Regions from separate parts of the Mesorhizobium sp. M1406 genome, predicted to be linked through region 2. Evidence: predicted binding sites of a transcription regulator. Region 2 holds the regulator's gene; each other region holds the start of a gene.
The links. The regulator PhoB, encoded in region 2, activates phosphate uptake and scavenging genes when phosphate is short. The targets are predictions, from matches to a motif close to TGTCATNNANCTGTCAT.

Region 1: the regulator PhoB is predicted to act here: its motif matches at 7,602-7,618, upstream of phnF (phosphonate metabolism transcriptional regulator PhnF).
Region 3: the regulator PhoB is predicted to act here: its motif matches at 5,121-5,137, upstream of NKH03_RS31330 (PhoX family protein).

What each region holds. Positions count from the first base shown of each region.
Region 1 covers NZ_JAMYKW010000016.1:10,109-19,764, reverse strand. The annotation lists gene NKH03_RS15765 (UxaA family hydrolase) at 1-515, shown strand, start outside; gene NKH03_RS15760 (aldo/keto reductase) at 577-1,575, shown strand; gene NKH03_RS15755 (ABC transporter substrate-binding protein) at 1,903-2,895, shown strand; gene NKH03_RS15750 (sugar ABC transporter ATP-binding protein) at 3,065-4,618, shown strand; gene NKH03_RS15745 (ABC transporter permease) at 4,615-5,580, shown strand; gene NKH03_RS15740 (zinc-binding alcohol dehydrogenase family protein) at 5,653-6,672, shown strand; gene phnF (phosphonate metabolism transcriptional regulator PhnF) at 6,828-7,577, opposite strand; gene phnG (phosphonate C-P lyase system protein PhnG) at 7,698-8,159, shown strand; gene phnH (phosphonate C-P lyase system protein PhnH) at 8,159-8,770, shown strand; gene NKH03_RS15720 (carbon-phosphorus lyase complex subunit) at 8,772-9,656, shown strand, end outside.
Region 2 covers NZ_JAMYKW010000001.1:272,037-281,692, forward strand. The annotation lists gene pstA (phosphate ABC transporter permease PstA) at 1-478, shown strand, start outside; gene pstB (phosphate ABC transporter ATP-binding protein PstB) at 475-1,278, shown strand; gene phoU (phosphate signaling complex protein PhoU) at 1,304-2,011, shown strand; gene phoB (phosphate regulon transcriptional regulator PhoB) at 2,031-2,720, shown strand; gene eglC (endo-1,3-1,4-beta-glycanase EglC) at 3,458-4,882, shown strand; gene NKH03_RS01410 (type I secretion system permease/ATPase) at 4,927-6,684, shown strand; gene NKH03_RS01415 (HlyD family type I secretion periplasmic adaptor subunit) at 6,688-8,007, shown strand; gene NKH03_RS01420 (ROK family protein) at 8,124-9,368, opposite strand; gene xylF (D-xylose ABC transporter substrate-binding protein) at 9,640-9,656, shown strand, end outside.
Region 3 covers NZ_JAMYKW010000080.1:2,865-12,520, reverse strand. The annotation lists gene NKH03_RS31345 (ABC transporter permease) at 1-300, shown strand, start outside; gene NKH03_RS31340 (phosphatidylglycerol lysyltransferase domain-containing protein) at 331-1,368, opposite strand; gene NKH03_RS31335 (flavin-containing monooxygenase) at 1,717-2,907, shown strand; gene NKH03_RS31330 (PhoX family protein) at 3,049-5,052, opposite strand; gene NKH03_RS31325 (hypothetical protein) at 5,347-5,817, shown strand; gene NKH03_RS31320 (hypothetical protein) at 6,136-6,591, shown strand; gene NKH03_RS31315 (LuxR C-terminal-related transcriptional regulator) at 6,667-7,329, opposite strand; gene NKH03_RS31310 (sensor histidine kinase) at 7,326-8,717, opposite strand; gene NKH03_RS31305 (hypothetical protein) at 8,890-9,231, shown strand; gene NKH03_RS31300 (phosphatase PAP2 family protein) at 9,246-9,656, shown strand, end outside.

The DNA.
Region 1 (9,656 bases), on a different contig from region 2:
AAGATCACGTCGCCAAGCACGGCGCCTCGATCGACAACAACCCCTCCCCCGGCAACAAGCGCGGCGGCCTCACCACCATCCTGGAGAAGTCGCTCGGCGCGGTCGCCAAGGGCGGCCAGACACCGCTCAACGGCGTCTTCGGCTATGCCGAAAAGGTCACCGGCAGTGGCTTGGTGTTCATGGACACCCCCGGCTACGACCCGGTCTCGGCGACCGGCCAGGTGGCGGGCGGCGCCAACATCATCGTCTTCACCACCGGCCGCGGCTCCTGCTTCGGCTGCCGGCCGACACCGTCGATCAAGGTCGCCACCAACTCGACCATGTACCATCAGATGGAAGAGGACATGGACGTCAACTGCGGCGTCATCGCCTCCGGAGAAAAGACAATCGCCGGCATGGGCCGCGAGATATTCGAACTGATCGTCGAGACGGCTTCCGGCCGCAAGACCAAGAGCGAGGATTTCGGCTATGGCGACAACGAGTTCGTGCCCTGGCACCTAGGTGCGACGCTTTAGTTTCCACTGATATCTGAAGATGGCCAGGCCGGACAATGGTCGGGAACGGGGAGGTTTTCGCATGAACAAGCGCCGCATCGGTCGCACCGCACTGGAGGTCACCGAGGTCAGCTTTGGCGGCGCAGCGCTCGGCGGCCTCTACCGCGCCTGTCCTCGCGAAGCCGCGATGGAGACGCTGCAAGGCGCCTGGGAAGCCGGCGTGCGCTATTTCGACACTGCACCCTTCTACGGTTTCGGCCTGTCGGAACGACGCTTCGGTGACTTCCTGCGCTATAAGCCGCGCGATTCCTACGTGTTGTCCACCAAGGTCGGCCGCCTGTTCCGCCCGGTGCCGGATGATCATGTTCCCGATCACTCCTATGTCGATCCGCTGCCCTTCGCGCTCGACTATGACTATTCCTATGACGGCATCATGCGCTCGGTCGAGTTCAGCTATGCCCGGCTTGGCCTGAACAAGATCGACATCCTGTTCGTCCACGATATCGGCGCTTACACGCACGGCGTCGAGAAGACCAAGCTGCACTTTCGCGATCTGATGGATGGCGGCCTCAAGGCGCTCGAAGAGCTGAAGCGATCCGGCGTCATTTCCGCCTATGGGCTCGGCGTCAACGAGGTGCGGATCTGTCTCGACGTGATGCGCCGGGCACCGCTCGACTGCATCCTGCTCGCCAGCCGCTATTCCCTGCTCGATCGCAGTGCCGAACCGGAGTTGCTGCCGCTGTGCCGGGCGCAACAAACGTCCTTGGTCATCGGCGGCGTCTTCAACTCCGGCATCCTTGCGACCGGGCCGGTGCAGGGCGCGCATTTCGATTACCGCCCTGCCAACCATGACGTGCTCGACCGCGTCGGCGCGATGGAAAGGATCGCCGCCGAGGGCGGTTATCCGCTGGCCGCCGCCGCGTTCCAGTTCCCGCTGCGTGAACCAGCGGTCGCCACCGTGCTGACCGGCACCGCCAAGCTGGCAAACCTGACGCGCAACCTCGAACTGCTCGACATCGACGTGCCGGAGGCGGAATACGCCAGATATCGCCCCTATACGCTGGTGCAGGAGCTGGCGTGAAATTCGCATCCACCCCAGTGAACAATGCCCAGGGCTCACATTCTTGCGATCCCATGAAAGAATGAACATTCCATATTGACGAAGATGTGGAATTAATATTCCATGCATTCGCGGAACGGAAACGGAAGCGCTTGACGACGGCAAGGGAGCGCGATGGATTTGCCTCTGCCAGCCTTCGCGATGACTCGTCAAACACCGCTTGCATCGGCTGGTTCGATGCACTATCAAAACATCGCAACTGTTTTTTATTGATAAAGTTCTGTTTGGGCCACGCCTATCCGGACGGAGCTTCCGTGACGTTCACCGGGCGACTTAGGGAGGAACCACATGAAATTCGTGACCAGCATTCTCAACCGCCGCGCCGTCATGGCGCTGGCAGCAGCTTCGATGCTCGCCGGCGTCATGCATTCGGCGCCGGTTTCGGCGGCGGACGTGACCATTCCGATCATCGTCAAGGACACCACGTCCTTCTATTGGCAGATCGTTCTGGCCGGCGCCCGCAAGGCCGGCAAGGATCTCGGCGTCAATGTGCCGGAGCTCGGCGCCCAGGCTGAAACCGACGTCAACGGCCAGATCTCGATCCTCGAGAACGCCGTCGCCGGCAATCCGGCGGCCGTCGTCATCGCGCCGACCGAAGCCAAGGCGCTCGGCAAGCCGATTGACGAGGCCGCCACCAAGGTCAAGGTCATCGGCATCGACTCCGGCGCCGACTCCAAGGCCTTCACCTCGTTCCTGACCACCGACAATGTCCAGGGCGGCCGCGTCGCTGCTGACGGTCTGGCCGCAGCCATCGGCGAAGCCAATGGCGGCAAGATTGAAGGCAAGGTCGCCTTGATCACCGCACTTCCCGGCGCCGGCTCGCTCGAACAGCGCGCCCAGGGCTTCAAGGAACAGCTCAAGGCAAAATATCCTGGCCTCGAGTTGGTCGCCGACAAATATGCCGACGGCCAGGCCACGACCGGCCTCAACATCGCGACCGACCTGATCACCGCCAATCCGGATCTGAAAGGCATCTTCGCTTCCAACCTGATCATGGCGCAGGGCGTTGGACAGGCGATTGCCGAGAACAACCTTTCCGGCAAGGTCGGATTGGTCGGCTTCGACAGTGACGAGAAGCTGATCAAGTTCCTCAATGACGGCGTCATCTCGGCTCTCGTCGTGCAGGATCCCTACCGGATGGGCTACGACGGCATCAAGACCGCGCTCGCCGCCTCGAAGGGAGAAAAGGTCGAGGCCAATGTCGACACCGGCGCCAATCTGGTGACCAAGGCCAACATGAAGGACCCGAAGATCGACGCGCTGCTCAACCCGAAGCTCTAAGCCGTCGCATTCAAATCATCTCCGGGGCGCAGGCCCCGGAGACTTCCGCTGCCGGCACAAACGGCTTGGCAATCCACAAGCCTGGGCTAGGCTGTTTTCGGGGCATATCCTTGCCTCGCCGCGTGCCAATCGTGAGGCCGATCTGGGAGGCCAATCTGGGAGGATTGTCATGACATCGACGGCGCAGGAACTGCATCCGGCACCCGTGCTGGAACCGGGGCGGACCATCCTCGAATTGCGCGGGCTGGAGAAGCGTTATCCCGGCACCCACGCACTGAAACCGGTCAATCTCGCCTTCAAATCCGGCGAAATCCACGCCATCGTCGGCGAGAACGGCGCCGGCAAATCCACGCTCATCAAGCTTTTGACCGGCGTCATGCCGCGCACCTCCGGAGAGGTCATCTGGGAGGGCCAGCCGGCTGCTCTGGCGACGCCGCACGAGGCCATGGCGCTCGGCATCAACGCCGTGCACCAGGAAGTCGTGCTCTGCCGGCACCTGACGGTCGCCGCCAACATGTTCCTCGGCGAGGAGAATTCCCGCTTCGGCATCCTGCAGCAACGCGCCATGGTCAAGGAAGCGCAGAAGATCATCGACGATCTCGGCTTCGACCTGCCGGCACACGTCACGCTCGGCGACCTGACCATCGGCCAGCAGCAGCTGATCGCCGCCGCCCGCGCCACAGTGCGCGGCACCAAATTCCTGATCTTCGACGAGCCTACCGCCTACCTCACCCGCAAGGAGACTGATCAGCTCTTCACCCTGATCCGCCGGCTGAAGGGCGAGGGCGTGACGATCATCTACATCAGCCACCGTATGGAAGAGGTGTTCGAACTCGCCGACCGCGTCTCGGTACTGCGCGACGGCACGCTGGTCGGCACCCGCAACATCACCGAGACCAACGACGCCGAGCTGGTCAAGATGATGATCAATCGCTCGATCGAGCAGATCTATCACAAGGAACATTTTACGCCCGGCGCGGCGATCCTCCAAGCCACGAACCTCTCCGGCAAGGGGTTCGAAAATGTGTCGATGACGGTCCGCGCCGGCGAGATCGTCGGGCTCTACGGCCTGATCGGCGCCGGGCGCAGCGAGTTCGTCACCACGCTTTACGGCCGCCACCGTAAATCGGCCGGCCAGATTCTCTGGGAAGGCAAGGAGGTTCAGGTCAATTCCGAGCATGACGCGATCAAGCTCGGCATGGCGCTGGCGCCGGAAAGCCGCCGCGACCAGGGCCTCTGCCTCAACCTGCCGGTCGGACTCAATCTCAACCTGCCGATCTACAAGCGCATTTCGAACAACCTGCTGATTTCGAGCGCGCAGGAAAAGACGCAGGCCGATCGCCAGATCGCCGATCTGCGCATCAAGACGCCGACGCGCGGCGCGCTGGCGTCCAGCCTGTCGGGCGGCAACCAGCAGAAGATCGTCATCGGCAAATGGCTGGCCCACGGCGCCAAGCTGTTCATCTTCGACGAGCCGACGGTCGGCGTCGATGTCGGAACCAAGGCCGAGATCTACCGTCTGTTCGGTGCGCTGCTGTCGAAGGGCGCAGGCATCATCCTGATCTCGTCCTATCTGCCGGAAGTCTACGAACTCGCCGACACGCTGCATGTGTTCCGGCGCGGCAAACTGGTGGCGACACACGGTTTTCGCGCCGCCAGCCACGAGGACATTCTCACGCAGGCGCTCGCCGAGAAACAAGAAAAGCAGGGAGGACAGATATGAGCACCGAGGCGATTGCTGTCGAAAAGCCGAAGCGCAACTATAACGTCCTGTTTGGGCTGACGCTTTTGGCGCTGCTGGTGCTGCTGTGGATCGTGCTTTCAGTGGCGACGCCGAGCTTCGCCTCCGGCAACAACATCGCCAACCTTTTGCGCCAAGGCTCGATGATCGCCATCATGGCGGTCGGCCAGACCTTCGTCATCATCACCGGCGGCATCGACCTGTCCGTTGGCGCCGTTGTCGGCTTCGCCACCGTGGTCGTCGCCATGATGATCAACGCCGGCTTCCCGATCTGGCTCGCAATTCTGGTGACATTGCTGGTCGGTGTCGCCATCGGCATGTTTCACGGCTTCGGCATAGTCAAGATGGGCCTGCCGCCGTTCATCATCACGCTGGCGACGCTGACCTCGCTGCGCGGCATCGGCCTTTTGATGACCAACGGCAATTCGATCAACATCAACAGCGACACCTTCACCGCGTTCTCGCGCAGTTCCTTCATCGGCATCCCCAACCTGTTCTGGATGGTGATCCTGGTCGGCATTCCGGCGTATATCTTCCTGCATCACAGCCGCTGGGGCCGGTACCTGTTTTCGGTCGGCTCCAACGCCGAGGCGTCGCGCCTGTCCGGCGTCAATGTCCAGCGCACCATCTACATGGCCTACACGCTGTCCGGCCTCTGCGCGGCGTTCGTCGGCGTGTTGCTGGCCGCCCGCATCGGCATCGGCAACCCGACCCAGGCCGAAGGTTGGGAGTTGCAGGCGATCGCTTCGTCGGTGATCGGCGGCACCTCGCTGTTCGGTGCCGTCGGCTCGGTTCATGGGCCGCTGCTTGGTGCCTTTATCCTGGCCACCATCAACAACGGCGCCAATCTGCTCAACGTCAACTCGTTCTGGCAGCGCATCATCACCGGCGCGCTTATCATCATCATCGTCTACTTCGACGGGCTGCGCCGTCGCGGCAAGTAGGCCGAACCCAAATCGGTCGCCGGCCCGACATGACTGCCGGGCCGGCGATTTCACTACAGACTGGAATTGCGCATGAAAGCCGTTGTTTGCCGCTTACCCGGCGATCTTGTTGTGGAAGACCGTCCAGCGCCCGGCGCGCCACCTGCCGGCTGGGCACTGGTGGCCGTCAGCCATGTCGGCATCTGCGGCACCGACTACCATATCTTCGAGGGCAAGCACCCGTTCCTCGCCTATCCCCGCATCATGGGCCATGAAGTGGCGGGAACAATCGTCGAGACCGGTGAAGGTGTCGATCTTGCCGTTGGCGAACCGGTCGTCATCAACCCCTATCTTTCCTGCGGCAAGTGCATCGCCTGCCGGCACGGCAAGCCGAATTGCTGCGTCAGGATCGAGGTGCTCGGCGTGCATCGCGACGGCGCCATGTGCGAACGCATCCTGGTGCCGGCGCAAAATCTCTATCCCACCAATGGCCTGTCGCTGGCGGACGCCGCCGCCGTCGAGTTCCTGGCCATCGGCGCGCATGCCGTGCGGCGTGCACGCGCCGATTCCGGCGCACGCACGCTGGTCATCGGCGCCGGCCCGATTGGGCTCGGCACCGCCATCTTCGCCCGCATCGCCGGTCTCGATGCGACGCTGCTCGACATGAGCAGCGAAAGGCTCGCCTTCGCCGCGAACGAGCTTGGCTTCCAAACCCTCGACGGCTCGCGCGGCGCGGTGCCCGATCTGGTCAAGGAGGCGACATCAGGCGAAGGTTTCGATGTGGTCTTCGATGCCACCGGCAACACCCAGTCCGTGCAGTCGGCCTTCGCCCATGTCGCGCATGGCGGAACATTGGTGCTGGTCAGCGTCGTCAAGGACGACATCAGCTTTTCCGATCCGGAATTCCACAAACGCGAGATGACGCTCATCGGCAGCCGCAACGCGTTGCGCGCCGACTTCGATCACGTCGCCGCCTCGATCCGCAACGGCGCCGTGCCGCTGGCCAAGCTCGTCACCCACCGCACCACGCTGGCCGGCACGCCGCACGATCTCGCCCGCTGGGCGCACGAGAAATCCGGCCTGATCAAGGCCGTGATCGAGGTGGGGTCATAACACGGCAGGCGGTGAACCCGGTCCGAATTGACGACGCCCCGCGCAGATCGAAGCCGGTTCTCAAATGCGCCGACGCTGACAGGTGAGCGCGACCGAACTGGCCTGATATCAGCGTGAGTCAGATAAATCACAGTCTCGTATAAGGTCGGCACTCCCTACAGAGCTGACAATTTGAGTTCGATGCGCTCGGCCGGGAAGCGCGACTCGGAAAACTGGATCGGCTGGCCGTCCGGCGTGACATTGACAGCGACCGTGACCAGCACGATGGCGCCCGGCTGCAGGTCGAGGTCGGCAAGGTCCGCCGCATCGGCATGGCGCGCCGACAGCACGGTCGATTGCCTGAGATAATCGTCGATGCCGAAACGGGCCAGCGACGCGGTGATCGAACCGGTCTCGGCCATGGCGGCATCGATGCCGGCAAAGCGCCTGGCATCGAACCAGCCGGCAGCGCGCGACACCGGCCGCCCATCGGCTTCGCCGCGCGTTTCCAGGCGGATCACGTCGGCCCCCTTGGCGAGCCCCAGCCCCTCGGCAACGCGCTGGCTGGCCGGCTCGACCGAGGAGGCAAGCAGGACGATGTGCCGTTCCGACGTCTGCCCTTGCAGGCCTGTCGAAAAGCGTGTGCGCGCGCCGATCGGATAGGACAGCCGCTTGCGCGACCGCACGAAGGTGCCACGCCCCTGCTCGGCCCGCAGCACCCCTTCCTGCACAAGGGCTGATATGGCGCTGCGCACCGTGTGGCGGTTGACGCCATAGCGCTCGGCCAGTGCCACCTCCGGCGGCAGCGCTGCGTTTTCGGCGAAATCGCCGATGGCGATCGCCTGTAGGATCTTGTCGGCGATCTGCCGCCACAGCGAAACGCCGCTGCGTCGCTCGATGCTGTCCGCTGCCAGCCGCCCGACCATTGATTGCCCCCAGCCTTTTAGCCCTGTCATCCACCCGTCATGGACTCGCGCTAGATAATGGGTATAATTTGTATAGTTGTCTATATCAATAGACGAATTTGGCCACAAGGACTATTGCTCATGCGAGGACAGGAAGCCCGCGACCAGGCCGAGCGCAAGGCCGCCATGGCAACACTGGCGCAATCCAGCGCCGATGACATCGTGCGGCTCTGGAACGAGGCCGGACTGCCTTCGGAAGCAGAACTGCTGCGCGGCCCCGAAACCGGCGTGGTCACCGTGCGCGGCCGCATCGGCGGTGGCGGCGCGCCCTTCAATGTCGGCGAGGCGACCGTCACCCGCGCCACCGTCCGGCTGCCGTCCGGGCAGGTCGGCCATTGCTATGCGCTTGGCCGCGACAAGCAGAAGACAAGGCTTGCGGCCATCGCCGACGCACTGTGGCAGGACCCGGCCCGCCGCAACGAGGTCAAAACCAGGCTGATTGCCCCTCTCCGGTCGGCCCTGACCACCGTCCATGAAAAACGCCGCGCCGAGACGGCGGCAACGAAGGTGGATTTCTTCACCATGGTTCGCGGAGAAGACTGATGGACATCGCAGCCCAATCGATAGACGGCGGTTTCGCCGATCCGGTCTTCAACGCACAGACCGTGTTCCGCGCCGTCATGGACGCAATGGCGCGGCCGGGCAGCGTGCAGCCGCTGCCGGCCCTCGCCCGCCCGCCGGCGCCGCTATCGGCAACCGCCGGCGCCATCGCGCTAGCGCTTTGCGACAACGACACCCCGCTCTGGCTCGATCCGGCTTTGCAGGCTTCCACTGCCATCAAATCCTGGCTCGGTTTCCACACCGGCGCGCCGCTGGCCAACACACCGGCCGATGCGCATTTCGCGTTTGTTGCAACGCCAGCCGAGATGATGGCGCTCGACGGCTTTTCGCAAGGCACCCAGGACTATCCCGACCGTTCGGCCACGCTGATCCTGCAGATCAGCGATCTCGTCTCCGGCACGCCGCTGTTGCTCGAAGGGCCCGGTATCGAAACCAGCGCCACGATCGCGCCGGCACAGATGCCGCGCCATTTCGTCGAACAGTGGAAGCAGAATATCAAGCGCTTTCCGCGCGGCGTCGACATCATCCTCGCCACATCGGACGGCATTGCCTGCCTGCCGCGCATCACGCGCATCAAGACGACGGAGGCGTAAGATGTATGTCGCGGTAAAAGGCGGCGAGGCCGCAATCGCCAATGCGCACAGCCTGCTTGCCGACCGCCGGCGCGGCGACCGTTCGGTGCCGGCACTCCGCCTCGACCAGATCGTCGAGCAACTGGCGCTCGGCGTCGACCGGGTGATGAGCGAAGGCTCGCTCTATGACCGCGAACTGGCCGCACTCGCTATCGTCCAGGCGCGTGGAGACATGATCGAAGCGATCTTCCTGGTGCGCGCCTATCGCACCACGCTGCCGCGCTTTGGCTACACCAAGCCCATCGACACCGCCAACATGCTGGTCGAGCGGCGTGTGTCGGCGACCTATAAGGACCTGCCCGGCGGCCAGTTGCTCGGCCCGACCTTCGACTACACCCACAGGCTGCTCGATCCCGAGCTTGCCGGTGGCGCTGATGTTGCCGAACCCTTGCTGCGCGAGACGGAAGCGCAAGCCATGCCGCGCGTCTCGGCGATCCTCGCCCGCGAGGGCCTGATCGAGCCGGACGGCGACATGCCGCAGGATCACGTCCCCGGCGACATCACCCGCGAGCCGCTGGAATTTCCGATGGCGCGCGACATTCGCCTGCAGGCGCTGTCGCGCGGCGATGAGGGATTCCTTCTGGCGCTCGGCTATTCCACCCAGCGCGGCTATGCCCGCAACCATCCCTTCGTCGGCGAGATCCGCATCGGCGAGGTCGAGCTCGAGCTCGACGTGGCCGAACTGCCCTTCGCGGTGCCGCTCGGCATTGTCCGCGTCACCGAATGCCAGATGGTCAACCAGTTCAAGGGGTCGGCCAAGGCGCCGCCGCAATTCACCCGCGGCTACGGCCTCGTCTTTGGCCAGAGCGAGCGCAAGGCGATGGCGATGGCGCTGTGCGACCGCGCT
Region 2 (9,656 bases):
GTTCGTCTACGAACTGATGGTGCGGCCGATGGGGCATTTCTCGGCAATCGCCGGTGCTGTCGCGCTCGCCATCCTCGTCATTCCGGTTGTGGTGCGCACCACCGAAGACATGCTCAATTTGGTGCCGAACGCCTTGCGCGAAGCCGGCACCGCGATCGGCGCGCCGCGCTGGGTGGTCATCAAGTCGGTCGCCTACCGCGCCGCGCTTTCCGGCATTGTCACCGGCATATTGCTGTCGATCGCCCGTATCTCCGGCGAGACGGCACCACTGCTCTTCACGGCGCTCAACAACCAGTTCTGGTCGAGCAATCTCAACGCGCCGATGGCCAGCCTGCCTGTCACCATCTTCCAATTCGCTCTCAGCCCTTACGAGGAATGGCAGCAACTGGCCTGGACCGGCGCACTTATCATCACATTGACGGTTCTCGCGCTCAGCATCGTTGCGCGCAGCCTGACCGGACGCAGAGAGGACAAATGAGCCAGATGTTGTCTCCAGACATGACGATCGCCGCCGAGGCCACCGCCAAGGCCAAGATCGAGGTCAAGAACCTCAATTTCTACTACGGCCAATCGAAGGCGCTGAAGGACATCACGCTGTCCTTGCCGGAGCGCAGCGTCACCGCCTTCATCGGGCCTTCGGGCTGCGGGAAGTCGACGCTGCTGCGCGTCTTCAACCGCATCTATGAGCTTTATCCCAGGCAGACGGCCGAAGGTCAGGTGCTGCTCGACGGCCAGAACGTTCTTGACCGCTCGCAGGACCTCAACCTGCTGCGCACCAAGATCGGCATGGTGTTCCAGAAGCCGACGCCATTTCCGATGTCGATCTATGAAAACATCGCTTTCGGCATCAGGCTCTACGAGAAGCTGAGCAAATCCGAGATGGACGGCCGCGTCGAGCAGGCGCTGAAGCGCGCGGCACTCTGGACCGAGGTCAAGGACAAGCTCGACGCCAGCGGCCTCAGCCTCTCAGGCGGCCAGCAGCAGCGACTCTGCATCGCCCGTACCGTGGCGGTGAAGCCGGAAGTCATCCTGCTCGACGAGCCCGCCTCGGCGCTCGATCCGCTGTCGACCGCCAAGATCGAGGAGCTGATCGACGAGTTGCAAGCCGACTACACGATCGTCATCGTCACCCACAACATGCAGCAGGCGGCGCGCGTGTCGAAGCAGACGGCCTTCATGTATCTGGGCGAGCTGGTCGAGTTCGACCGCACCGAGAAGATCTTCACGTCGCCCCGCGAGAAGCGCACGCAGGACTACATCACCGGCCGCTTCGGCTGAGCTCAGGCATACGAGGAACAGGATCATGAGCGAACACACAGTCGCTTCTTTCGACGAGGATCTCGGTCAGATCAGCAAACTGATCAGCGACATGGGCGATCTCGCCAGCTCGATGGTCGGCGGTGCGACCAAGGCGCTGTTGAATTCCGACAACGCCTTGGCACAGCGCGTCGTCTCTGACGACGCGATCATGGACGCGCGCCAGCGGGAGCTCGACGACCGCGCCATCACGCTGATCGCCAAGCGGCAGCCGATGGCCGACGATCTGCGCCATGTCGTCGGTTCGATCCGCATGGCCGGCGATCTCGAACGCATCGGCGACCTTGCCAAGAACATCGCCAAGCGCGTCGGCACTGTCGGCCTCAGCGTTACGCCGCGCGACCTTTCGCACTCGATCGATGGAATGGCACAGCTGGTGCTGATCCAGGTGCAGGGCGTCATCGAGGAATATGCGGCGCGTGACGCCGCCGCGCTGGCGAAACTGCGTGCCGACGACGAACGCATCGACGTCAAATACACCTCCGTGTTCCGCGAACTTCTCACCTATATGATGGAAGACCCGCGCAACATCACCGCGTGCACGCATCTTTTGTTCTGCGCCAAGAATCTCGAGCGCATCGGCGACCACGTCACCAACATCGCGGAAAATGCCTATTATGTTTTGACCGGCACGCAGCTGCCGGCCAATCGTCCGAAGCAGGACGAGACGACAATGTCCGCGCCGGCGGCATGACGATAGGGGTGACCAGCCGATGATCGCGCCACGCATCATGGTGGTGGAGGACGAGGAGCCGCTAGGCGTGCTGCTCCGTTATAATCTGGAGTCCGAGGGCTATCAGGTCGAGGTGGTGACGCGCGGCGACGAGGCCGAGATCCGGCTGCAGGAGAACGTTCCCGACCTTCTGGTGCTCGACTGGATGGTGCCGGCGGTTTCCGGCATCGAACTCTGCCGGCGCCTGCGAATGCGCCCCGAGACCGAGCGGCTGCCGATCATCATGCTGACCGCGCGCGGCGAGGAGAGCGACCGCGTGCGCGGCCTCTCGACCGGCGCCGACGACTATCTGGTCAAGCCTTTCTCGACGCCGGAGTTCATGGCCAGGGTCAAGGCGCTGCTGCGCCGTGCCAAGCCGGAAGTGCTGTCCAGCGTGCTGAAGGTCGGCGACATCGTGCTCGATCGAGAATCGCACCGGGTCTATCGCAAGAAGAGCGAGATCCGGCTCGGGCCGACAGAATTCCGCCTGCTCGAATTCATGATGCGCCATCCCGGCCGCGTGTTCTCGCGCAGCCAGCTGCTCGACAATGTCTGGGGCGAGACGATCTACATCGACGAACGCACGGTGGACGTGCATGTCGGCCGGCTGCGCAAGGCGGTCAACAACGGCCGCATGCCCGACGTCATCCGCACCATTCGAGGTGCAGGCTACGCGATCAGGGAAGATTAATTCCCATCCCATCCCGATAAATCGGAACCCAGGTTCAAGCTCGGTCAGCAGGCGGTCGCCAACGGCCGCGAAGGGTGGAATGTTGCATTCGTCTCATCGGTGGAGAACGAGCATGTGGCGCACAGGAGCGGTCATCCCATCAGTTTTCGAATGACCGCATTTGGGCCAAGGCGACAGGCGGCTTCTGGCATCCAAAAAGCGATGGCGGACATTCAAGCAGGCGGGATTGAAATCTTTAACCGACCCTTCGCGGTCGTTGCCCGGTCGCAGCGAAACGTCCGCAGCGGAGTGAGCCATGCTGGAATTGATTGTGCGTGGCTAACTGGTCGGTCCCCTCACAACTCGATTGCTCTGCGATCTCTCAAACTGCTGTTGTGTCCGGCTGGCCGCGGGAAGAACGGTTCGCGATTAGTCGGTCATAATCGCCATTTTGCCCGTAAAACTCTGCCCTCCAAATCGTGCTCCTTCTAGCGAGGATTGAACTAATGCATTTATCTATATCCGTCAAAGCACGCGACTTTCACATAAATATAGAATTTTATTAAAATTACATTTTTGACGGAGGACGGATTCCTTCTCTTTATTCAGTGTATGTGCGCCGAATGGTCAATATTATCTCGGATCGGATGACGATTCCCTGGAACTATTTCATCCGTTGCAACGTTGCTTGGGAAGCAGTCGCTGGGACTCGTATCGAATGATTTCACCAGGTCGGATACCATGAGGAAGGATTTCTGATGAGCACCGTCGTAAACGCCAAAGGCATCCCTCTTCCCTACACCGGCGCTTCCACTCATTGGTTCTCGGCCACTGGGTCTGGACCGGAACTGCATGGCACCTCCGGCAACGACTCCTTCTGGGGAGACACCGGCGTCAAGGTCACGATCTACGGTGGCGCCGGCGACGACTACTATCACCTCTATTCCACCAACAATAAGGTGGTCGAGGATCCTGGGGCAGGAATCGACACGATCGACACATGGATGAGCTACAAGCTCCCCGACAATTTCGAGAACCTCGTCGTTACCGGCGCCAATCGATATGCGTTCGGAAATGCGTTGGACAACATCATCAAGGGCGGGTCGGGTCATCAGACGCTGGATGGCGGCAAGGGCGACGATGTCCTGATCGGCGGAGACGGCGCCGACACTTTCGCCATCTCTAAAGGAAATGGAAGTGATCTTATCTTCGATTTCGGTGCGACCGATACGGTCCGCCTTAACGGCTATGACTTCACTTCGTTCGATGCCGTCCGTTCACAGATGGTTCAGGTGGAATCGAACGTGATGCTGAACCTCGGATCCGACGAGATCCTGGTGTTCAAGAATACGACCATCGACAAGTTGCAGCCCACCCAGTTCGAGCTGCCGATAGACAAGTCCGGAATGACGCTGTCCTTCTCCGACGAATTTAACACGCTGAGCCTTCGGAACGGACAGGACGGCACCTGGAATTCCAATTTCTGGTGGGGAGCGCCGAACGGCAGCACATTGAGCAGCAATGGCGAGTTGCAATGGTATGTCGACGCCAATTATGGCCCGACGAGTTCCGTCCACCCGTTCAGCGTTGAAAACGGCGTCCTCACCATCACCGCGGCGCAGGCGCCGGAGGACATCAAGCCTCTGATCAACAATTACGAATACACCTCGGGGATCCTGACGACGCACGACACCTTCGCGCAAGCCTATGGCTATTTCGAAATGCGGGCGGACCTGCCCGAAACAGCCGGAGCATGGCCGGCCTTCTGGCTGCTTCCGGAAGACGGATCGTGGCCGCCGGAGCTGGACGTTGTCGAAACGCGCGGCCAGGACCTGAACACGCTCTACATGACGGCGCATACCAATGAGACGGGAGCGCACACGAAGGTTTCGTCCACGGTGAACGTTGCGGACACCGACGGTTTCCACACCTATGGCCTGCTCTGGACGAAGGATGAGCTTGTCTGGACCTACGATGGTGTAAAGGTCGCCCAAGCGGCAACGCCGTCCGACATGCACGACCCCATGTACATATTGGCAAATCTCGCGGTGGGCGGCATTGCCGGCCAGCCTCCTGACCATCTGGCGACGCCGGCGGAGATGAAAATCGACTACATCCGCGCCTATACGCTGGACGACCTGCAGCACCACCCCTTGGACATCGCGGCCGACCATTCGGTCTAAGCGACGCCCTCACGTTGGGGCCATGAGCCGTTGGGAGCGCGGGAATGATTGCACAGTCTGGTCTGCGGGCAGTCTTGAGGCGCGCCATCGTAGATGTCGGTGTTTTCTCGTTCCTCATCAACATCCTGCTATTGGTGATCCCCCTCTATCTCTTGCAGGTCTATGACCGCGTCCTGCCGTCCTCCAGCGTCGAGACGCTTTTCTACCTCTCTGCTATCGCGGTTCTCGCGCTCGCCTTTCTCGGTCTCCTCGATACGGTCCGCTCCGTTTACACACAGCGCGTTGCAGCCACGGTCGACAACAGATTGGGCGCGAGGACATTCGCCGTCTCGCTTGAGGCTAAGTACGCCGGCGGCGCAGCTCTGTCTCCACTGCGCGACCTTGCCTCGGTATGCGCCTTCATCAGGTCACGCGGCGCGGCGGTCTTGTTCGACCTGCCGTTCGCTCCGTTCTTCCTCGCCCTGCTGTACCTCATCCATCCTTTTCTGTTTTGGCTTACGCTGACAGGAGTTGCGCTGTTGCTTGCGCTGGTCGTGGCAAATCAGCTTGCCGTCGGCAGGAACGACGCTTTGTCCGCGGAACGTTCGGCTGTCGCCAGCCTGTCGGAGCAGGCCTTTGCCCGCAGCGCGGAGACGCTGCTCGCCATGGGCATGGTCCAAAACGCCGCGCGCGTCTGGGGTAGGCACGTGGCGGAGGCGCTAATTCTTCATGACCGTTCGTCCATGGCCAACGCGATTTTCAGCGGAACGTCGCGAGCCGTACGCATGATGCTTCAGCTGGCGATACTGGGTGTCGGAGCATGGCTCGTGCTGCAAGGGAAGATGACGGCCGGGATGATCTTCGCGTCTTCCCTGGTGTCGTCCCGCGCGCTGCAGCCGCTCGACCAACTGATCGGTTCATGGCGCCAGATCGTCGACGCCAGACGATCGTGGAAGCGGTTGGACAAGGCGCTTTCCGCCCATCCGGCACAAACGCAAAAACTGACATTGCCGGATCCGTCGGGCGAAATCGTCGTGCAGGACCTGATCTTTGTCGCGCCGAACGCCACGCCCGGCACCGAACCCATCATCAAGAGACTGAACTTCCACATCGGCGCCGGCGAAGCGGTTGCGATAATAGGTCCAAGCGGAGCCGGCAAGTCCACCCTGGCAAGATTGCTTGTCGGTGCGATCCAAGCGACCAGCGGCTGCATCAGGATCAACGGCGCCGACCTCAGAACCTGGAACGAGAAGCAGCTTGGCCGTCATATCGGATACCTCGCTCAGGAGGTGGAACTCTTTCCCGGATCGATCGCGGAAAATGTCGCCCGCTTTGAACCCGATGCAAGTGACACCTCGATCGTCGAAGCGGCAAAGAATGCCCAGGCGCATGAGCTGATATTGGAGCAGCGAGACGGCTATCAGACCAAAATAGGTCCGTCGGACAGAACACTGTCGGGCGGCGTACGCCAAAGGATCGGGCTGGCGCGCGCCTTCTACGGCAATCCGCGTATTCTGGTTCTAGACGAGCCCAGTTCCCATCTCGACGGCAGCGGCGAAGCCGCGCTCGAAGAAGTGCTTGCCGCCGCGAAAGCGGCGGGCGTTACGACAATCCTGATAACGCACCGCCCTTCGATCGCCGCGGCCTGCGACCGCGTGATGCTTCTGCGCGGTGGAGTGATCGAAGCCTTCGGTCCAAGCGGCGACGTATTGCGGCGGTCGATTGCCGGTAACGGCCTTCCCCCACAGCGCGACACGGTGGTGACAGGGTCTTTTGCCACGACGATCCGCAGCACCCCTCATAGCGTCCGCTTTGGATCCTAGAAGATGGCAGCACAGAGTCTTGTCTGGGAAGGCAAAGCACGCACCGACATCCGGCGGGTGGCATTCGCCGGATACGCGGCAATAGCAATATTGGTGGGTTGCCTTGGCTATTGGGCGGTCAGTGCACCGTTGTCCGGAGCGGTGATCACGCAAGGCACGATCTCGGCGACGGGCGGCAACATTCTCATTCAGCATCCCGAAGGCGGCATCATCCAGGAATTGCTGGTTCATGAAGGTGATCGCGTGCAACAGGCCCAGGATCTGATCATACTGGATCGAACAGCCGCGCAAGCCGAGCTCAACCGACTGGCGAGACAGTCTGTCGCGCTCAAGGCCAGCGCCTCGCGGCTGGAGGCGGAGCGCGACGGACTGGACCGGCTTGCGCCAATCGCGGAGGCTGCGCCACCACCGTTCCAGCACGATTTCGAGACTCTGGTTCAAGAACAGCAGAAGGAATTCAACGCCAGGCTCGCCCGGTTTCGATCGGAACAATCGATCCTCAGGCAACGGGTTGCCATGCATCGCCAGTCGGTCGTGGGATTGCAGGCCCAGAAACAGGCCATTCAGCAACAGGCCGAAGTCGTGAAGAAAGAACTCGGCATCAAGACCGGCCTGTTGGACAAAGGCCTCACCAATCGCACCGAATATTCGCAGCTTTTGCGCAGCGAGGCCGATCTCGTCGGGCAGGCAGGGGCGCTGGAGGCAAATCTTGCATCGGCCAACACCGAGATCGTCGAAGCCCAGGAGCAGATCGAGCGCCTGACCACGCAACGCGTGGAGGAAGCCCTGACGAAGCTCGACGAGGTGCATTCTTCGCTGGCCGACATTGACGAACAGATGCGCGCATCCGAGGCAGTGCTGCGGCGGACGACGATCAAGGCACCGGCAGCGGGCATCGTGGTGTCGTCCACCTACAATGCCAAGGGCAGCGTGATTGCCCCAGGCGAAAAGATCATGGAGATCCTGCCTACGGCATCGGGCCTGATAGTCGATGCACGGCTGCCGCCGAAAGACATCGATCAGGTTCGTATCGGCCAGCCGGCAAAATTGCGATTGTCCGCGTTGAACATGCGGCTCACCCCTGAGATTTCAGCCATCGTGACCCAAGTTTCCGCGGACCGGCTCATCGACGAGGCTACGCATGAACCCTATTTTCGTGCCAAGCTGAAGATTGCCGCCGACCTGCCGCCCGGCGTGAAAGCGGAGCAGCTTTACCCCGGAATGTCGGTAGAGGCGTTCATCAGAACTGGCGACCGGACTTTCTTCGAGTATCTCGCACGGCCGATGCTTGATTCCTTCGCTCGCGCTTTCACCGAGCGGTAGATGTTGCGGGCCGCGCAATCACCAGGGCTGGGTATGAGAGTTCAACCGAGGGCGTGCGAACTTCCGCTCAGGGTCGAACTCGGTCGTTTAGAATGATTGGTTTTTGACCCTGGTCCTCACGCAACGCTCTTTCCGACGCTCCCTCTCGTCTGCGCGCCGGGTGCAAAAATCTCCTGGTCGACAAAGGTCAGCGCGCGCATCGCGCAGCCTTCGCGGATCAGCGGCAGTTCGTTCGGCTCGGTGTCGAAGGAGATCGATTCCGAGTGCTGGCCGCCGGCGGTCTGGGAAATGGCCTGCCGCAATGCAGGCTCGATCAAGTCGAAGGCGGCGGCACTGACGCCGACCATGGCAACGGGCGCCGGATCGATCAGCGCGAACAAGCTGCCGAGACCGTAGCCGAGCGCTTCACCGGCCTTGCGATAGGCCTCGCGCTCGGGCCCATCCCTTTCGCGTGCCGCGGTTGCCAGGGCCCGCATGTCGGCGTCGCTGACATCGGCGACTGGTTCCGCGTCTTCGCCCATCTGCCTTGCATTGCGCCAGATGGCGTAGTTGCCGGCATAGGCCTCGACGCAGCCGCGCCGCCCGCAGCGACACAGCGCACCGTTTGGCTGATGGATCATGTGGCCGAACTCGCCGCCCGAGGAATGGGTGCCGGTAAACAGCTCGCCTTTCAGCACAAGGCCCATGCCGATGCCGTGCGACAGCAGGATGGCGATGAAATCGTCGCGGTAGCGATCGGGATCGCGCCAGCGCAGCGCGATCGCCATCATGTTGCAGTCGTTCTCCATGGTGGCGGGGATGCCGAACTCGGCTTCGAGTATGTCGGCGAAGGCGATGTCGGTGTGCGGGGTGATCGGCGACCACAGCATTGCGCGGGCACGGGTGTCGGTGATGCCCTGGATTGCCAACGCGATGCGGGCGACGCTGCGCACGTCGAGGTCCGGGTCTTCGAAGCGGCGCCGCACGATTGCCATGCATTCGCCGATCAGCGCGTCGCGCGGCATTGTCAGCGTGTCCAGCCGACGCTGTTCCTCCGATATCACCTGGCCGGCGTAGTCGATGACGGCGACGGAGAGAAAATTCAGCGACAGCACCACGGTCATCACCGTCGCGGCTTCCGGATTGAGGCTGAGGCCGACCTGCGGCCGGCCGCGTTTGAGCGAAGCGGCCTCGCTTGGCTTGCTTTCGGCCAGGATGCCTTCGCCGATCAGGTCGGAGGAGATCGCCGATATGGTCGAGTGGCTTAGGCCCGTGGTCGCGGCGATCTCGGTACGTGACGGCTGTCCGGCTCGGCGTACGGCGGCGATCACCATCGCCCGGTTGCGCCGGCGCAAATCGTCGTGGCGGATTCCGACCGACATGTCCTCTTCAAGTCCTCCCGGTCGCCGCGGTTCTCCGTACCCCTCGAACGCTGTCGGCAACGCAGCCAAATACTGGCAGAAGCTGTCCACTCTGTCATTTATTTATTCCGGAGCTCGAAAAAAATTCGCGAGCACCTCAAAATCCATCAGAATCGATGTTGACAGCGTTCGGGCGTTGGATCAGTATTTTTTCGAGGCTCGAAAAAATAGAGCCTCTGTGCCGGCCTTCGGGTCAGTTTGGTCGCGCCATACGCGGCGCAGGGAGGATAATATGAAAAGATTCACAGC
Region 3 (9,656 bases), on a different contig from region 2:
TTCATCATCGGCATCTGGGCAAAGAGTTTCGAGCAGTTGCAGCTGGTGCCGCTGCTGATCATCACGCCGCTGACCTTCCTCGGCGGCAGCTTCTATTCGATCAACATGCTGCCCGGCATCTGGCGCACGGTGACACTGTTCAATCCGGTCGTCTATTTGATCAGCGGCTTCCGCTGGAGCTTTTACGGCAAGTCCGACGTCTCGGTCGGCATCAGCCTAGGCATGACGGTCGTCTTCCTGGCCATCTGCATAACGATCGTCGCCTGGATCTTCAGGACCGGTTACCGGCTGAGGAACTGAGCGGCGAAAGTGCCTGAGCCGCAGCCAGGTCTAGATCGCCTTGACGAGCCGCAGCAACCCCAGCATCTCGACATACGTCCCCTTGCGGAAGGCGATGTAGACCGGCTCCTCGACACCGTGGAAGCGGCGCTTGAACGCCGCCTGGCCTTGCAGGTTGAACCTGCGGCGGTTGACCCAGGCAGAATCGTAGGCGCGCTGGAAGGTGTTACGCCAGAAATCGCTTTCGGGAAATCCGCTCGGACCGATATCGACGAGCGGCGACAGGCCGAGCGTCACCACCGAGATGCCTTGCTCGCGAAAACGGTCGACGGCGAATTTGGTCAGGCCGATCTCGGCATGCGGCGAGGCATCGATATGCTTGCGCTTGAAGGCGGTGGTGTAGCCGATGACCTTGCCGTCGCGATACAACGGGTCGAAGTCGAGCAAGGCGACCAACTCGCCATTGGGGCCATGCAGGACGAAACGGCGCATATCGATGCCGAGATGGTCGGCGAACGGGCGGTTGAGAAAGCCCATTTCCCTACGCTTGACGATGCGGTCGCCGCGCCAGTTGTCGGAGAGCCGGGCGATCTCGTCGAGGTGGATCGTACGCTTGTCCTCTTCGAACGAGAAGCCCTTCTTCAACAGCCAGCGCTCGGAGTAGCGCACGGTCTCGTTGCGCTTTCCGGAAAAATCATGATCGGGCAGGGTGAGGCGGGTATCGATGCCGAGCCGATTGACCTTGTAGCCGAGCCCGGCCAGCACGCGCGCGGTCTCCTCGCCGATCTGCACGAACCACGGGCTTCCGCCGGTCTCGACGAAGCGTCTGATGTAGTCGGACCGCAGCATTGGAGCCGCCACCGGGTCGCCGAGCGCGAAATGATGCTTCATCTTGGTGCCGAAGGCGATGTAGCCGTCGGCGTCACCGAAATAGGAAAGCTTGTTCTGAACGGCGCTGGAATAGGCGAGCGAGAAGTCACCATGGCGGCGAACCAGCGCCAGGCGCTCGACATGCGTCAGCTCCTGCCGCGCCACCTTGGGCGCGGCGCCCTCTAGGATTTTGTCGAAATAGATCCGCAAGGAGGGCATGGTCGAGATTCCGCGTGCCGCCATAGCACCGCGCGTTCAAGACGCGCAAAGGTGCTGTAACACTTTGATTCTGCGCATGACCTTGAAAACCGAACCCTGACTCCGGGCATGCGCGTGGGGATGACAGAGACCAGCCCCCAAGGCCTCGAATCAATCACATTGCCGCGACCTGATTACCGCTGATATCGCGCATATGCCATACAGAGCGCAATCGCGGCCCAATGGATGGCTCGAAAATCGTATGGCTGGAAAATCGGCGGCGGTTTGCTGTATGGATCCCGCGCGGGATCAAACGGTTACAGCACCCTGCGAGCTTGCTGCAATGGTCGAATGGGGATTCGAGGGTGAATGACTGATACGACAATCCGATCGGTTGCGGACCTGCCGATAACGGTCGAGCCGGCAATCGTCGTCGGCGCTGGTGTTGCCGGGCTGGTCGCGGCGCATGCCTTGATGAACGCCGGCGTGCCGACGGCAATTCTGGAAAAGGAAAGCCGGCTGGCCGAGCCCTGGCATCGGCGGCATCAGCAGTTGCATCTCAACACCCACCGCGATCTTTCTTCGCTGCCCGGCCTTGCCTATCCCCCCGGCACGCCTGCCTTTCCGCAAAGGACGGCCGTCATCCGCCACATGAATGATTTCAGTGGGGAGAACCGGCTGCCGGTGCAGTTTGGCGTCGCTGTCGAAGAGATCACCTTCAAGGGCGATCATTGGGCGCTGCGGACCAGCGCCGGACCGCGCCTTGCCCGCAATGTCGTCATCGCCACTGGCCGCGACAGGCTGCCGTTCATTCCCGAATGGAAAGGCATGAAGGATTTCGCCGGCCGCATCATCCATTCGGCGGATTTCGGCGACGCGCAGGGCTATGTAGGCCAAAAAGTGCTGGTCGTAGGCGCCGGCAATTCGGGTTTCGACGCGCTCAATCATCTGGCCGGCATAGACACGGCAGCCATCTGGCTGTCGGCTCGCAACGGCCCCGCTTTGCTGCCCAAGCGGGTCGGCAAGGTCGCAGTACACAGGCTTTCGCCGCTCATGGCGCGCTTGCCGTTGTGGATCGCCGATATGGTGATGGCGGCAACGCAGCGCCTGGTTTTCGGCGACTTGACCAAATTCGGCCTGCCGCCAGCGCCCTCGGGCGGCGCCAGCCGGTTGACCTCTGACTATACCGCGATCGCCGCCGACGACGGCGCGGTCAGCGCCATCAAATCGGGCAAGATTACCGTGGTGCCAGCCATACGGGAATTCACCCGCGACGGCGTGATACTGGCCAATGGCAGTCTGGTCTATCCCGACATCGTCATTGCGGCGACAGGCTATCGCACCGGGCTGGAGCCCATGGTCGGCAAGCTCGGCGTGCTCGACGGCAAGGGCGTTCCGCTCTTCAATGGCGGCCAATCCGATCCGAAATTCCCCGGCCTGTGGTTTACCGGCATGCGGCCAAGCATTCGCGGCTGTTTCGCCAATGCCGGCATCCTGGCCAAGGCGATCGCCAAACGGATTGCAGGTTCCGCTGGCGCCTCGTCCGGTGCCTCACGCTGATTTCGGCTCGAGCCGCCGGAACCCACGACCTCCACTAGCGTGTCATCCGCGACCATTCCGGTATTGTGCGTCGCGAGCAGGGTGAGCGCCAGTTCTCGCGCGCTTCCGCCGGTCCGTTGAGGTGCGAACGGGTGCCTGACATCAGACCGCGATCTTGCCGCCACCCTGTTTGGTGATGGCGACCACCGCTGGCCGCACCGGCATGTCGGGCTTGAAGTCGGGCCAGCGCGTCGACAGGTCCTCGTAGTAGGATGGGCGGCCGAACGGCTCCCAGTCCTCGCCGCCATCGCCCGGATGCTGGACGGCGACGAAGGCGGTCTGATCGTCCGGTGCGAACAGCGGACCGCACATTTCGGCGCCGATCGGCACGCGGAAGAACAGTTTCGAGGTCGCCCGCGCCGACCCTTCGGTGTCCACCGCCCACAGGCCGTCGGTGCGGCCGGTGGCTTTCGGGCCCTGGCCGTCGGTGGCCACCCACAGGCGACCGGCCGAATCGACCGCGCAATTGTCGGGCATGCCGAACCAGCCATTGGCCGTCGTCGCCGTCGAGAAGGTGGCGCCGACATCGGCCACGGTGGGATCGCCGCATTTCAGCAGCACTTCCCACTTGCCCTTGGCAGCGGCGAAATCGCCGCCATCCTCCGATATCTCGATGATGTGGCCGAAGGCGTTTTCGGCGCGCGGGTTGGCGGCATCGACCTGGTCTGCCTTGCGCTTCGAATTGTTGGTCAGCATGACATAGACCTTGCCGTTGACGGCATTGGGCTGGATGTCTTCGGGGCGGTCCATCTTGGTGGCGCCGAGCAGGTCGGCGGCACGGCGAGTTTCGATCAGCACGTCGGCCTGGCTGGCAAAGCCGTTTTCGGTCGTCAGCGGCCCCCGGCCGAAGACGATCGGCAGCCATTCGACCGAACCGTCGTCGGCGAACCTGGCGACATGCAGCGTGCCGTCGTCGAGAAGGTCCTTGTTGGCGGCATGGTCGTTCGGATTGAACGCCGCCTTGGTGACGAATTTGTAGACATAATCGAAGCGCTCGTCGTCGCCGAGATAGAAGACGACGCGGCCGTCCTTGGCGACGATCGATTCGGCGCCCTCGTGCTTGAAGCGGCCCATGGCGGTGCGCTTCCTCGGCGTCGAGGTGGGGTCGTTGACATCGACCTCGACGATCCAGCCGAAGCGGTTGGCCTCGTTGGGCTCCTTGGCGAGATCGAAACGATCGTAATGCGCGGCCCATTCATAGGCGCCTTCGGGAATGCCCAGGCGCTTGTAGTTGGCGGCCTCCTTGTGGCCCTCCGGCAGGTCGCCGGAGAAATAGCCGTGGATGTTCTCCTCGGCCATCACATAGCTGCCCCAGGGCGTGACGCCGCCGGCGCAATTGTTGAGCGTGCCGAAAACCTTGGCGCCGGACGGGTCGGCATTGGTCTTGACGCGGTCGTGGCCGGCGACGGGACCGGACAGCGCCATTTCGGTGTTGGAGGTGATGCGGCGGTTGAGCTTTCCGTCGCGCACCACCTGCCATTTGCCCGAGACCTTGCGGATCTCGACGATGGTGCCGCCATGGGCTGCCATCTCGACATCGACCTGCTCCTTCGAGAGCGGTGCGACTTCGGCCGACTTCTTGCCGTCCTTTTCGACGATCTTGACGATGCCCGGGAACATGAGATGCGGGTTGGTGTATTCGTGGTTGACGACCAGCAGGCCATGTTCGGCCGAACCGTCGATCGCGATGTAGCCGACATAGTCGTTGTTGTAGCCGAACTGCTTCGCCTGAGCCTGCGCCGACTGTTTCGCCGGGTCGAACTCCGGCGAATCGGCAAACAGCGGATCGCCCCAGCGCAACAGCACATCGGCGTCGTAGCCGGGCGCGACATGGTGCTTGTCGTCGATGCCGGCCTCCAACTCGTCGAACGCGAAGGCCGAGCCTTCCGCAGCCCGGGCCTCGTCGGCGCTGACCAGCGCCAGTGGGCTGACGGTGGCGGCGATAGCCGAGACGGCCAGCGAGCCCTTGAGGAAGCCACGGCGCGAGAACCGCGCGGCGATGATCTCGCCCATGGTGCGGTTGTCGGTGGGGTTGGTTGCCGGGCCGTCGTTTTCCTCGAGCAGGCTGGTGCGGAATCGGGCGTCGGGAGAGCGATGTTCGGTCATCTGGGGCTTGCCTCTGGCTTTGGGGATGGCTGGAGCGTGTTGCCTGTTTAACCCCTTATATCCGATCGATCACATTTTCGTGACAGCTCAGGCCGCTTTCAACCGCGTTCCACGACCTCGGCAGCCGACCCTTTCGCAACGGCGCAATGCGAGGACCAAGGTCCCTGATCGGACCAAGCAAAGGTCCCTGTTGGCGCGGCATCGGTCGTAGGCCCCCTATGCCAAAGCCGCTATGCCGGCAATGGTCGGCCGCTTGCCAATTTCGGCATCGGCCTGATGAAGAGGAAGACCGGGATGCGCGGATCGATCCCCACCCGCTATCGCTGGCTGACTCTGAGAGCGACATCGGCGTTGGCGCTGGCCGTCGCCCCCTATCAACCCGCCTTCCATGACTCCGCTTCTGGCATCGTTGCCGCGGCCGCGCACGCCAAGGATGGCGGACATGATGGCAGCGGTGGTGGAAGCGGTGGAAGTGCCAGCGGAAACAGCGGCAATTCCGGGCCCGGCGGCGGCGGCGATGGCGCCGGCAACGACCATGGCGGAACCGACAATTCCGGATCCGACAACGGCGGAGCCGGTCATCATGTCAATGCGGCCACTGGCGACAAGGTCGAGGTGGACGGCGACAAGATCAAGGTCGAGCATCCCGATGGCACCACGGAAGAGATCGAGAATGATCGTTTCGAGATGAAGGATGCCCTCGGCCGCACGACCATCGAACGTCCGGCGACGGCGCGCGATTTCAGTCGCCTCCAGGCATTGTGAGGCAAGGCCAGCAGGCAGCGGCCCGGCCTCACAAGTCACCTCCGCCGCCCCCGGCGGAGGTGACTTGATGTCCGGCGTCTGCCGCCGCCAGGCATCGGGAAAGCCAGTTTCCCGATGGCCATCGGCGGTCGCGCCGCCGTTCATACGGCACCTATTAGCACATGTGTAGGACTTTAGTCCAACCTTGCGCTTCCAAAAGTCCTAGGAGACAACCGCAACGGTCGGAGGTCGCTTCCGGGCACCACGTCTTTCGGCGATGTTGGTTGCAACTGCAGCGTTTGAGAGTGGGCGGGCCGGGCTCAATCGACGGAGATCAGGATGCACAGATCGCTCACGACCCGTTGTTGCCGGCTTGCGCTCAAATCCGCGGCTGCGCTGGCGTTGACCATCGCTCCCTATCAGATTGCCTTCGACGGCTCCGTTCCCGGGATTTACGCCGCCAGCGCACAGGCAGAAAAGGGTGGCAATGGCGGTGGCAACAGCGGCGGTGGAAACGGCGGCAACAGCGGTGGCGGCAATGGCGGCAACAGCAGCAGCGGGAATGGCAACAGTGGCAATGCCGGCCAGTCGGGAGCCAACAGAGGTAAGAACGACAATAGCGCGAGCCATGTCAAAGAGGTCGACGTGACAGGCAACAAGATCACAGTCCGGCATCCCGATGGCATAACGGAAAAGATCGAGAATGGTCGTTTCAGGATGGAGGATGCATTCGGTCGCACGATCATCGACCGCCGGGCCACGCCGGCCGATGTCAGCCGTCTCAAGACCTTGTGAAGCTAGCCAACAGGCAACGGCCGGCTTCGCATGTCACCTCCGCCGCCCCCGGCGGAGGTGACCTCGTTTTGCGGCTTAAGACTGGTTCCTGTCGCGGTCGCGCGCCTCACGCATCATCAAGGCTGCTTCGGTGCGGTTTCGCACATTGAGTTTCGACAGCACGCCGGTCATGTGATGCTTGACGGTCTTCTCCTGAAGCTCCAGCCGCAAAGCGACCTCCTTGTTGCTCAGCCCCTCCGCCACCAGCCGCAGGATTTCCGTCTGCCGCTCGGTGAGTTGCCGCAGCCGGTCCGCTATGCCGTTGGTCGGCTGCTGGGACTGGAGATCCGAAAGCAGTCGGGCCGACAGCGTCGGCGAAAGATAGCTTTCGCCGGCCGCCACATTGCGCAGGATGTCGGCAAGCGCGCGCGATCCGATACCTTTGAGGACATAGCCGCACACCCCTGCGTTCAGGGCCATGGTCACATCGGCATTGGCCTCCGAAACGGTCAGCATGACGATCTTTTGGGCCGGATGGCCGGCGAGGATGCTTGCGACCGCGGCCAGACCGCCGCCCGGCATTGAAATGTCGAGCAGCAATATGTCGGGCCGCACCGTCGCGGCGATGCGTTCGGCATCCTGCGCCGTGGCACCCTCGCCAGCTACCTCGAAGCCTCCGATCTCCGACAGGCTGCGCGTCACACCTTCGCGAAAGAGGGGATGATCGTCGATAATGGCGATGCGAATGGCGCCAGTCATGCTTGCTCCTCGACCGATAGACGGATCACCAATCGCGTGCCGTGCGGCCCGGTCAAGGTTTCAAACTGGCCGCCAATGCTTTCGACCCGCTCTCTGAGACCGGCGAGCCCGAGGCCCTCGTCCCGTGCGGGATCGAAGCCTGGCCCGGCATCCGATACTTCAACGAAAAGCCTGCCACCCTTCATCCCGGCACTCACCGCCTGATCCTTGCCTCGCGCGTGGCGATAGGCGTTGTTCAGCCCTTCCTGCACGAACCGATAGATGCTGATCTTCTCCGAGGCGCCAGGTTCTGGCAACTGCCCGGCCAGCGTGAGGGTCACGGACGTTCCCGTCCGCAGCTGGTGTTCGTTGACGGCCAGCCGAAGAATGTCGCTCGCGGCAGCCGTTTCGATCTGCGGCAGGACCAGGCCGGTGCAGATACCGCGTATTTCGCGCAGCGCATCCTCCAGTGTCTTGCGGATCATCGCGACCTCGGTCGAGCGGCTTTCACCCGAATGGCCATCGCCGGAAAACACCGGACTATCCATGCGCAGCGCCGCCAGCGCCACGAGTTGCGCCGGACCGTCATGGAGATCGGCGCCGATGCGTCGCAAATATCTTTCGTTGAGCGCGGTGGCGCGACGGGACGCCCTCTGCACGCGCAGTCGCAAGGCGCTGTTCTGCGTCACCAGACCCTGCAGCTCCGACACCTGGCGGCGCAGCGCCCCGCGCTGATCGTCGATGGTGCGGCTGCCGCGCAGGACGATGCCCGACAGGAGCAGGAAGGCCGCCAGCGTCGCGCCGGCCACGACCAGCCAGCTTGACCACAAAGCGGAAGCCAGCGTGGCTTTGAAGTCGTCGGCGATCTCATAGAATTCGGTGACGGCCACCACCTCGCCGGACCACGGCTCGCGCACGGGATTGTAGATCTCCAGCAATGGCAGGCCGGAAGCCCTCTCCTCATCTTCATCGTCATCGAACGTATTGAATTCGGCGACGACACTGCCCTCGAAGGCGGAACGCAGGTTGTCGCTCGGATCGAAGCGGCGGCCGATCTGCGCCGTCTCCTTCGCATAGAGAATCGTGCCGTCGCGGGTCCAGAGCTTGAACGATACGAGGCGCTTGCCGAGCGCGCCCTGGCCAAGCGTCTCGTCGAGCGCCTGCTTGACGGAGTCGCTGAGCTCATGCTGCTTGCGCAAATCGGGAAGCAGGGGCGCGATCACGCTGTCGACATACAGCGCCGTCGTGGCGGCCGAATTGCGGATGACGCCATCCCGGATCTGACCCGTCACCCAGGCGCCCACCACCAGCATGACCGCGAGCAGGCCAAAGCCGCCGGCAACGACGAATTGCAGAGCAAGGGAAAGCTCGCTCCAGCGCCGCGCCAAGTTTTGAAAAATACGAATCATGATCCCCTGACCGCCCTTCAAATCGATAGGTTGGGCGATTTCAGCACATTGAGCTTCCGTCTTGCCGTTGCCAAGACCTTACGTTTGGTCGAGGTCGCTTGACGTCCCGGCGCGCTTCGGAAACAACGTCCGCGACACACGCGGCGGAAGCCGTTCGAGAGAGGATGAAACGTTGAGTTTTTCGGGATTGCTGCAGCTCGGCTTTTCGACTGTCATTTTCCTGCTGGCGGCCACCGCGGCCAAGCAATGGGGCCTGGCGCCGAGCCTTGGCAAGATCCTGCTGACGCTGGCGCTCTATTCCTTGGGCAATCTGATCATGCTGCGGCTGATCCGCGAATTCGGCATGTCGGTGTCGTTCAGCCTGTCGGCGGTCATCCAGCTGGTCTCGGTGAATGCCGTGGCACTCGTCTTCTTCGGCGAGCGCGTCAACGCGTTGCAGGCGACCGGCATCATGCTGGCAATCGCCGCGGTGGCGCTGATCACGCTCGGGCCCTATCTGCAAGGTCGGTTGTAACAGGCGAGTTGCCGATGAAGAACGCCGCGAACACACTGCTTAACCGGATCGAATTCCCGGTGCTGCTGGCCGGCCTTGCCATCGCCGCCGGCCTGTGGGGCTTCGAGGAGTTGATGGAGGTGGCGCGGGCCACCACGCCGCACGCTTTCGACACCGAAATCATGCTCGCCTTCCGCAAGGCGGGTCAGCCCGACAGCCCGATCGGCCCGCCCTGGCTGGAAGGGGCGATGCGCGATATCACCAGCTTGGGCAGCGGCAGCGTGCTGGTGCTGATCGTAACGGCGGTAATCCTTTATCTCTTGCTTATCCGCAGGCCGGCGACCGCCCTTTTTATCTTCGTGGCGGTGGCCGGTGGTCAGGTCCTGTCGAGCCTCCTGAAAGCCGGGATCGATCGGCCGCGCCCCGAACTCGTCTCGCATCTCGTC